DNA from 3 places in the Aliamphritea hakodatensis genome. Region 3 is predicted to be linked to each of the others. Evidence: predicted binding sites of a transcription regulator. Region 3 holds the regulator's gene; each other region holds the start of a gene.
What was found. The regulator PhoB, encoded in region 3, activates phosphate uptake and scavenging genes when phosphate is short. The targets are predictions, from matches to a motif close to TGTCATANNNNTGTCANA.
Positions count from the first base shown of each region.

Region 1 (3,279 bases), 2.0 Mb from region 3:
CGGCTCATCGATGTGGTCCGTGATGACCGTGATAAAGGGCGACTGGCCACGGCATTGGTGCTGGGAGAATGCTCCGTTCCAGGGCTGGTGACCCAGCACCTGCAGGAGATCTATACCGCCGCAGGAGATGTGTTTCAGGCGTTCAGTGATGCTGATGATGCCCGGCGCTGGCTCAACGCCCGGATTAACGCGGCAGGTTAGAACCACGTTCAGTAACCTCCATTTCAGACCATAACTGTTCACTGAGGGACGCGACCGGCGTCTGGCAGTTATCGGCAATCCAGCAGGCCAGTGCGCCGGCAACATCCGGATATTTCTGGGCCACGGGTGCGGGTTTATCCAGCCATGATGCAAATATATCTGCAGAGAAATGTTCAAAACTGTCTGCCAACTGAAGGTGTTTCAGAATAGCGGCGTTGGAGCGCTGTTCAGGCTGGCCATTCAGTGGCTTGGTCAGCAGTTTTTTTCCTGTCTGCAAGACTTCACTGGCCAGCCCGAATCCACTGTTGGCAATAACTCCCGCGCTGCTTTGCATATCCCGTGGGAAGTTTTCCCGGGAGAAAGGGCACAGCCTGATATGTTGCCGTTGCTGAATGTGCGGCGTATCACAGTAAACATAGAAGCGGTAATCTTTGAGCGGCTGTAGCCACCGCAGTATTTGCTCCGGTGGCTCAAACGGCAGGTAGACCAGGATCTTATCCTGCTCGACAGGCTGGTCCGGTGACGGAGGGCTGATCAGCGGTGGCAGGATCGGCGCATTAAACTGGTGCCAGTGTAAGCCGATGGCCAGGCTGACCGGTGCAAACAGCCGGGTGCCGGGCAGCATGGCGTATTTGATATCCGGTCCCGGCAGGTTGTGCTCAAACGCATACTGATGGGCAATGCCGATAGAGGGCTTACCCTGTAACCGGGCCGCCCAGGCCGTAACAGGTTCGAAGTCGCTGATGATCAGGTCGTAACCGCTCAGTTCCAGATGCCGGATGTCCCGGTAAAATCTTGTGAGGTTATTATTAAGGCAGGTTTTCAGTTTTCTGACCTGCCCCTGTTCGACAATGAAAGTCAGCCCCTGTCTGACTGTGTAATCTCCGAAAGGCTGCATGTCGAAGAGTTTGTCAGCGGGCCGTCCGGAGAACAGATAGTCGACCTCAATGCCCTGTTCTCGCAGTTTGTTGGCCATCACCCGGGCCCGGGTGATGTGGCCGTTACCGGTCGCCTGAACACCGTAGAGTATTTTCATGCTGTCACCCTGTTTGCGGACGTGGCGGAAGATGCTTGCGTCATATCAGATAAAGGTGGTGGCCAAGCATTGCGCTGGACAGGCCGAGCATTGCACCGGCAAGAATGTCTGTTGGGTAATGCACACCCAGTAATATCCGTGACAGGCCGATCAGCCCGGCAATAGTGAAGGCGGCTTCAGACCAGTTGGGGTAATAAATACTCAGCGCTGACGCAAATGCAAAGGCGGCTGCTGCGTGGCCGGAAGGGAAGCTGAAGCGGTCTGCCGGCCGGATAGCCGGGGTAACCCCACGGAGATGATCACAGGGCCGGTTGCGTTTGATCATTTGCTTCAGGATCAGGAAAAGCGGTACTTCAATACTAAAGGTAATCAGGCTGGCCTGTAAGAAGTCCGGGCCACTGACCGGTTCGAGCCAGAATAGCAGTAATCCTGCCAACAGATATGCGAGACCGTCTCCCAGCCTGGATGTCCAGCGACTGAGTAGGGCGATATACGGTTGTTCATAACGGTTAAAAATCCAGAAATACAGCCGGGTATCCAGGAACTGAAGTTGTTGCAGCATATGATCAGTCTCATTGAGTGATTCAATATGTGCATTGTTGAAAGAAAGGGTGACAGCGACGTGAAATTGAAATGACAGTTAAGTGAAGCCGGGGAAGGAAATGCAGCAGACCCGGAACAGGTCTGCTGCGGATGTATTACTATGGACGGACTGCTTCACCGCCAAATGCTTCCAGCAGCATCGGAATCAGGCGGGTCAGTTCCAGCGACATGGCGATAAATTCAGAATCGAACCGTTCCATGGCTTCTTCAGGGCTGTCCTGATCGAGTTTTTCTTTCAGTGAATCGGACAGCTTCAGGCGTTTCAGGCACAGGTCTTCCTGAATGATAAAGTTCAGGCTCTCCTGCCAGTCAACCGCCAGTTTGGCAATGCGTTTACCGGCTTCAAGATGCTGGCGGATTTCATCGCTTTCCAGATCCTGACCTTTACAGCGGATTACGCCATTTTCAACGCTGGTGTCACGTAACTCACATTCATCAAGTATGACAAAGTCCTGGGGGCGGGTATCCGCGCTTTCCAGCCATTGTGACATGATGGCAGACGGTGAATGATTGACGTCCGGCAGTACTACTGGCAGTGAGCCCAGCTCGGTTCGCAGGTGGCTGAGCAGCTCTTCGGCCCGTTTATGGCTGCTGGCATCAACAATGAGCAACCCTTGCTGCGGAGCAATCAGCGCGTGGGTAGTCTGGAATTTGCTGAAGGCCCGGGGCAGCAGATCAATGATGATTTCATCTTTTAGCTGATCGCGTTCTTTACGGTATACCTTACGGGCCTGTTCGTGTTCGATCTGCTTAACTTTGGCTTCCAGTTTTTGCTTGATAACTGAGGAAGGCAGGATTTTTTCTTCTTTCTGGGCGGCAATCAGCATAAAGCCCTGGCCAGCATGGACCAGCATGTCAGACAGACCGTGGCTGGGGCTGATCCAGCCAAAGCGGCTCAGTTCCTGGCTGCTGCAGGGGGTGAAGGCTTTGTCTTCCAGCTTGGCTTCCAGTGCTTCTGCGGTGTGTTCGAAAGGTTGAGAGAACCGGTAAAAGATTGCGTTTTTAAACCACATAACGTGCCTTGATTTGTGAAACTGTAAATCGATAAAAAGCCCCCTTTACCTGTCAGTCAGGTAAAGGGGGCTGATGAAGTCGGACATTACCGGCGGGTGGTTCGCCGGAATTAATTGGATGCCAGTAATTTATAGCGCAATGCTTTACGTGCCTTGTTTACGGCCCGGTCTACGTAGAATCCATACAGGTCAACGGTGTTGATGCCAACCATCTTGTCGGTCAGCACCTTACCGTCATTAGGGTCAACAAACAACAGGGTAGGGGTGAATGCTGAGTTGTAACGGCTGGCAAAAGCCGTCGCGTCTACCGGATCACCGTTATAGTCGATGATGGTTTTACTGCCGTCAAAAATAGTCAGTTTGCGGAACAGCAGTTTTTTGTCGTATTTGCCGCTCAGTTGCATGGGCTGAAGAATTTCGCGGGTG
Region 1 is NZ_AP025281.1:1,860,789-1,864,067, forward strand. Features, by position in the region: gene PCI15_RS08460 (hypothetical protein) at 1-201, shown strand, start outside; gene PCI15_RS08465 (MJ1255/VC2487 family glycosyltransferase) at 185-1,237, opposite strand; gene PCI15_RS08470 (phosphatase PAP2 family protein) at 1,278-1,799, opposite strand; gene rdgC (recombination-associated protein RdgC) at 1,939-2,853, opposite strand; gene PCI15_RS08480 (thioredoxin family protein) at 2,964-3,279, opposite strand, start outside.
Region 1: the regulator PhoB is predicted to act here: its motif matches at 1,859-1,876, upstream of PCI15_RS08470 (phosphatase PAP2 family protein).

Region 2 (3,279 bases), 620 kb from region 3:
CCGGTTGCTTGGTCAGGGTTTCCGCAAACCAGGCACTGGCGGAACACAGACGTACCAACTGTTTCAGCGCCCCGGGATTTTCCGCCAGCAGCACCAGATAAGCAGACCGGCGCAGCACGGCCTTAATCAGCTGAAACACCCGGCCGAGAGTTTCTGCCGAGTTTTCCACCAGGGCAACATCGTGCATCAGCCGGGGCAGTACCGCACATAAACGGTCCCGGGCAATCGCCTGCATCATCTGCACGCCTCTGCTGGATTTCAGGTCATTAAAATATTTGCAGGCTACTTCCGGCTCATCAAAGCCGTGCTCAGCGAAGACATGCAGCCTGCCGTCTTCTTCATCTTCAGCCTGCCAGAGCAGCAGCCATTCTTTATCCTGCTGGTGATCTTCCCCGTCATCGTCTTCCGCCGGGGTAATCACATGTCCGAAATGCTCGGTTACCCGGTCCCGGTGCTGATCCAGTTGCTGCAGAAAATCGTCCCAGCCTGAACAGCCCATGCTCCAGGCCAGCCGTTGCTGTCCGAGATCATCCTGCGGCAGTTCCTGGGTCTGTTTATCCGCCACCGCCTGAATACAGTGCTCAGCATTACGCAGGAAGGTGTAGGCGTCGGTCAGTTCGGTGACGGCCGGCTGCGGCATCCCCACAGACGCCGGCAGTAACGGCAGAATATTCAGCAACTCCCGCTGCTGTAGTCGCGGATCACGGCCCCCGCGGATCAGTTGAAACGCCTGAGCAATGAATTCCACTTCCCGGATACCACCGGCGCCAAGTTTTACATTGCCACTCAGGCCTTTACGCCGGACTTCCCGGTTGATCATTTCCTTCATGCTGCGCAGGGACTCAAAGGCGCTGAAGTCGATGTATTTGCGGTACACGAACGGACGCAGAATATCCTGCAGCTCCGCACCTTTTATTTTATCGCCGCCAACCACACGGGCTTTGATCATGGCGTAGCGTTCCCAGTCCCGCCCCTGATCCTGATAATACTCTTCCATTGCCATGAAACTGCATACCAGCGGTCCGCTGGCCCCGTAAGGGCGTAAACGCATATCGGTGCGGAACACAAAACCGTCGGCGGTAATATTGTCCAGCGCCTGAATCAGTTTCTGACCTAAACGGCTGAAGAAGTCCTGATTGGCCAGACAGCGGCGACCATCGCGGGTTTCGCCTTTTTCGGGGTAAGCAAAAATCAGATCAATATCCGATGACAGATTCAGTTCATGAGCTCCCAGTTTACCCATCCCCAGCACGATCAGTTGCTGCGGTTCGGCCGGATGACCTTCGGTAGCATAACTGTACGGCGTGCCCCAGCGGCGGCAACATTCGGCATGCAGCCATTGCAACGCCAGATCAATACAGGTATCAGCCAGATCCGACAAATCACCGGTGGTTTCCCGCATATCAGCAGCGCGGGTCAGGTCCCGCCAGATAATCCGTACCATCTGGCGCTGGCGAAACTTGCGTAACACCTGCTGCAACTGTTCTTCATTTTCCACAGTTTCCAGCTGAGCACTCAGTTGCTGCTGATAATCCGCCAGCTGAAATGAGCGGTACAGATCACCGCTTTCAAGCAGTTCAGCAAAAACAGCCGGCTGACGGGTAAACTGGTCCACGGCATAGTCACTGCCCACCACCACTGTCACCAGATCAGCTGTCTGAGCAGTATCCAGCTCCTCCAGCGCACAACGCTCTTGCAGTTGCTGCCAGCGGTTATGCACAAATTCCTGAAGGGCAGTCGGTAATGCATCTGTCTGCGGTATAGCCATGTTCCGTCACTCTTGTCGTTCTTTTCGGATAACCGTTACCGGCTAAACTAAAGTTTTTTGTATTTCTGTCAGTCAGATTCAATTTACCTGATATCGCTGCATCTGCCTAACGCTGATCCCGGCAAGCATGAGATAAGTCACTGATCCTCTGGCAGTTCTGCTCAGCCGGCAGAACTTTTACGGGAAATTTCAATAAATATAATTTTTTTTGACCTGATCACCTTTTAAGAAATTCTAATAAAAATCATTAGATTCATGCACTTACAATGAGGGTTCCAAAATTTGTCAATTTTAGCCTTCTCTAATGTGTCTATTTCGTGACATTTTTACTACAAAGCAATGAAAAGGCCGCGTATACTCGCGCCAATTTTGCCCTGAGCGAGAATAAAAAAGAGACCTGATATGGTTACTAACAATTCGATTTTTCAGCTGTTTGCCAGCTCCCCATTCAAGCCGATGCAGGAACACATTGCCAAAGCGCATGCCTGTGCCATTGAACTGATCCCATTCTTCGATGCTGTAATGGCAAACGACTGGGAAAAGGCTGAACGCCTGCAGCAAAATATCGCGCGTCTGGAAAATGAAGCCGATACTCTGAAAAAGGATGTTCGCCAGCAACTGCCCCGTGGCCTGTTCCTGCCGGTACCCCGTACCGATCTGCTGGATCTGCTGCGCATGCAGGACAAGATCGCCAACCGTGCGAAAGACATTGCCGGCCTGATGCTGGGACGTCAGATGAGCATCCCTGAAGCAATCCAGCCAATCATGAAAGAATATCTGGCAGTTTCTCTGAAAACCTCCGCTCAGGCGCTTTCTGCCCTGAACGGTCTGGATGAGTTGGTTACTTCAGGTTTCAGCGGTCATGAAGTGGATCTTGTGGAACAGATGATCCACGAAATCGACGACCTGGAACACAACGCAGACGAAATGGAACGTCAGGCCCGTTCGGCTTTATTCACGGTAGAAAAAGAACTGCACCCGATTGATGCTATGTTCCTGTATCAGGTAATTAACCTGGTAGGTGATCTGGCAGACAAAGCACAGCAGGTCGGCAGCCGTTTACAGCTGCTACTGGCCAAATAACATTTTCTAATTTTTCCCGATAGGAAATTTCCATGACCATTATCGCAGAATACGGTGACATCCTTGTCATCATGGCATGTATTTTTGGCTTCTTTATGGCCTGGGGCGTCGGTGCGAACGACGTTGCCAACGCAATGGGTACCTCAGTAGGTTCCAAAGCACTGACGCTGAAACAGGCGATCCTGATCGCTATTATCTTCGAGTTTGCCGGTGCCTGGCTGGCAGGCGGTGCAGTAACCTCTACCATCCGTAAAGGCATTATTGATCCTGCCTTATTATCCGGCACACCTGAATTGCTGGTGTACGGGATGCTCTCAGCCCTGCTGGCAGCGGGTATCTGGCTGCTGATCGCAACCTTCTTTGGCTGGCCGGTATCAACCACTCACTCTATCGTTGGTGCCATCGTGGGCTTTGCAGCGGTAGGTATC
Region 2 is NZ_AP025281.1:494,059-497,337, reverse strand. Features, by position in the region: gene glnE (bifunctional [glutamate--ammonia ligase]-adenylyl-L-tyrosine phosphorylase/[glutamate--ammonia-ligase] adenylyltransferase) at 1-1,768, opposite strand, end outside; gene PCI15_RS02190 (TIGR00153 family protein) at 2,171-2,851, shown strand; gene PCI15_RS02185 (inorganic phosphate transporter) at 2,884-3,279, shown strand, end outside.
Region 2: the regulator PhoB is predicted to act here: its motif matches at 2,085-2,102, upstream of PCI15_RS02190 (TIGR00153 family protein).

Region 3 (3,279 bases):
GGCTTTCGTCTACACGGTAGAAACGTTCAGATAACCGGTCGATATGAATGCTGTCGATGCCGGGGCCATTGTCTTTAACGGCAAAGTGCGCACCGTTTTTATCCACCCACCAGCGGATGGTAATCGTGCCTTCCGCCGGTGTGTAGCGCACGGCATTAAAGACCAGATTGGAAAATGCGCTGTAGATTTCTGATTCCTGCCCCAGCAGGCTGAAGTCCGGGTCCACATCCAGTTTAATCTGATGATTCTTGTCCTTGCCGAGGCTGTGGGCATCGTCGGTGATCTTGCGAATCATTGACTGTACCGGGACTGGCAGTTCGTCGGAGATATGCGGGCTGGCTTCCAGACGTGACAACAGCAACAGGCCGGAGACCAGATTTTCCATGCGTTTTGATTGCTTGGCCATCTGATTCAGGCCGCGGCGCAACGGCGCAGGTAAATCCTGATCCAGATAGGTTTCCAGATAACCGCGAATAACCGTTAACGGAGTGCGCAGTTCATGGGAGGCATTGGCAACAAAGTCCTGGCGGGTCTGTTCCAGCTGGTTAATCCGGGTAATGTCTCTGGCCACCAGTATGCGGTCGCCGTAGCCAAACTTGGTGAGCTGGTATTCCAGCGCGACCAGGCTGTCGACCGGAGATGGTAATTGCAGCGGTTCGTCGTAATTTTCTTTGCGGTAATAGCGGATAAAACGCGGGTCGCGCAGCAGGTTCATCACGGAACGGCCACGGTCGGTCTGTACTTTTAAGCCCAGAAGGCGGTCAGCAGAGCGGTTCCACCATTCAAGGTTGTTGTCCCGGTCGATGATGACAATGCCGTCTCCCAGCGCCGCTGAGGATTGCTGAAAGCGGGTAATGATATTACGCAGTGACTGATTGCGGGACTGATTGCGTTTCTGGTCCCGGGCCAGTTCATCAAACAGTTCTCCCCAGTGGCCTTTGCTTTCCGGGACATCGGAACGGTCGCCTTTGGTGAGCCATTCCTGCAGGCGGGTAAATTCCCTGACCTGGAGGACCGCCCAGCCGAGCAGAAACACGGCGAGGGTCCAGCCGGGATAACCGATCACCAGCCCCACAACGGTGCCGGCCATCGCGGTCAAAAATAAACTGCCAGAAATGGAATGATTACGGTTGTACATTCTGTCGGTTCCGGGTGATGTCTATGGCAGCTTAGCGCGGAAACTTCGGCTTAAGCAACTTGCGATGAGAACCGGTAACCGGTGCCGCGAACGGTCTGAATCAGATATTCGTGGCGCGCTCCCAGCGCTTTACGTAACCGCCGGATATGGACGTCGACGGTACGTTCTTCAACGTATACATTGCCACCCCAGACCATATCCAGTAACTGGCTGCGGGAGTAGGCGCGGTCCTGATGGGTCATGAAAAACTGTAACAGGCGAAACTCGGTTGGCCCCAGTTCCAGTGGCTTGAGTTCGGCGCTGACCCGGTGAGACACAGGGTCCAGTGTCAGATTATCAACGGTAATCGGCTCTTCAATGCCTTTAGGTGTGGCACGGCGCAATACGGTTTTCAGCCGGGCAACCAGTTCACGGGGTGAGAATGGCTTGGTGATGTAATCATCAATGCCTGATTCCAGGCCTTTGATTTTATGGTCTTCATCACCTTTGGCGGTCAGCATGATGATCGGGATGTCGGCGGTCACTTCATCTTTACGTAACCGGCGGGCGAATTCTACGCCGCTGATGCCGGGCATCATCCAGTCCAGCAATACCATGTCCGGCTTTTCATCCAGAACAATGCTGTGGGCTGCCTGGGCAGACTCTGCTTCCATACATTCGTAACCGGCCATTTCTAATGCAACCGCAATCATTTCCCTGATTGGGGCTTCATCGTCGACGATCAGAATTCGTTTATTGGATGACATGCTCGATCACCTTCTTTAGACAATTCTTTAGACGAGCATATTAGATTATTAAACTGTTACAGAAATATGACAAATTTTGCTTATGTAACAGGAATTATCAGGAGATTAGCCAATAATCCAGGGCAATGCCGATAAACAGCGCCATGCCTGCGTAGTGATTATTGAGAAACGCCCGGAAGCAGGCTTCGCGCTGGCGGTGGCGGATCAGCCACTGTTGCCAGATAAAACAGCCTGCCATGACCAGCAGGCTGAGGTAGAAGTACTTACCCATATCCAGCTGATTACCAAGCAAAATAAAGGTGAGCAGGGTCAGCGCCTGCAGCATACCGACAATCAGTTTGTCCGCATCGCCGAACAGAATAGCGGTGGATTTAATGCCGATTTTAAGGTCGTCGTCCCGGTCTACCATGGCGTATTTGGTATCGTAGGCGGTGGTCCACAGCACCGTGGCGGTATAAATCAGCCAAGCGTGGGCGGGGACCGCTTCACCGGTTGCGCTGAAGGCCATCGGCACCGCCCAGGCAAAGGCCATGCCCAGAACAATCTGAGGCAGATGGGTGTAGCGCTTCATAAAGGGGTAGCAGGCGGCGAGAAACGCACCGCCGAACGACAGCAGGATGGTTTGCGTATTGGTAAACAGCACCAGAATAAAGGCCAGACCGATGAGGACAAAAAACAGTATCAGCGCTTCTTTGGCGGTGGCTCTTCCGGCGGGAATAGGGCGTTGGGCCGTGCGTTTTACATGGCCATCAACTTTGCGGTCCGCAAAGTCATTGATCACACAGCCTGCGGAGCGCATCAGAAAGGTGCCCAGGCAGAAAATCACCAGTAAGTGCAGGCTGGGGACGCCTTCAGCAGCGATCCACAGGGCCCAGAGTGCCGGCCACAGCAGCAGATAGATACCGATGGGTTTTTCCACCCGCATCAGCTGTCCGTAGGCTTCAAGGCGGTCTCTGCTGAAAAGTTGTCTGCTCATAAGGGTCAGGTCTGTGCTCTCAGAGGTGTTTTGCATCAAGTAATGCCGGCAGAAAAACTTCCGATACCAGCAGGGGTTTTTCGCTCAGGTAAAACAGTGACCGGCGCGCCCACGCAGATCCGCCATCGCGGATTTTCAGGCGGCTGATCTGTAATGGACCCCGGCGCATGGTCGGATCACGGAACAGTATACTGCCCAGCGAACGGCTGCCCACAAAGTTAAGTTCCCGCTGCTTGCCGGTGAGGGTTGTCGCCGGGATGACTGAACGGGCGAATACCCAGGGCTGGCCGTTGCCGATTAGCTGTACTTCCCGGATGACCGCCAGCTGACGGGGGCGCATCCCCAGTGCTTTGGCTTCTGAACGGGTCGGATGATGCCAGCCCTGACGGATAACTTCGACACGAAAATCACCCTGGCTG
Region 3 is NZ_AP025281.1:5,086,323-5,089,601, reverse strand. Features, by position in the region: gene phoR (phosphate regulon sensor histidine kinase PhoR) at 1-1,138, opposite strand, end outside; gene phoB (phosphate regulon transcriptional regulator PhoB) at 1,189-1,884, opposite strand; gene ubiA (4-hydroxybenzoate octaprenyltransferase) at 1,982-2,860, opposite strand; gene PCI15_RS23080 (chorismate--pyruvate lyase family protein) at 2,880-3,279, opposite strand, start outside.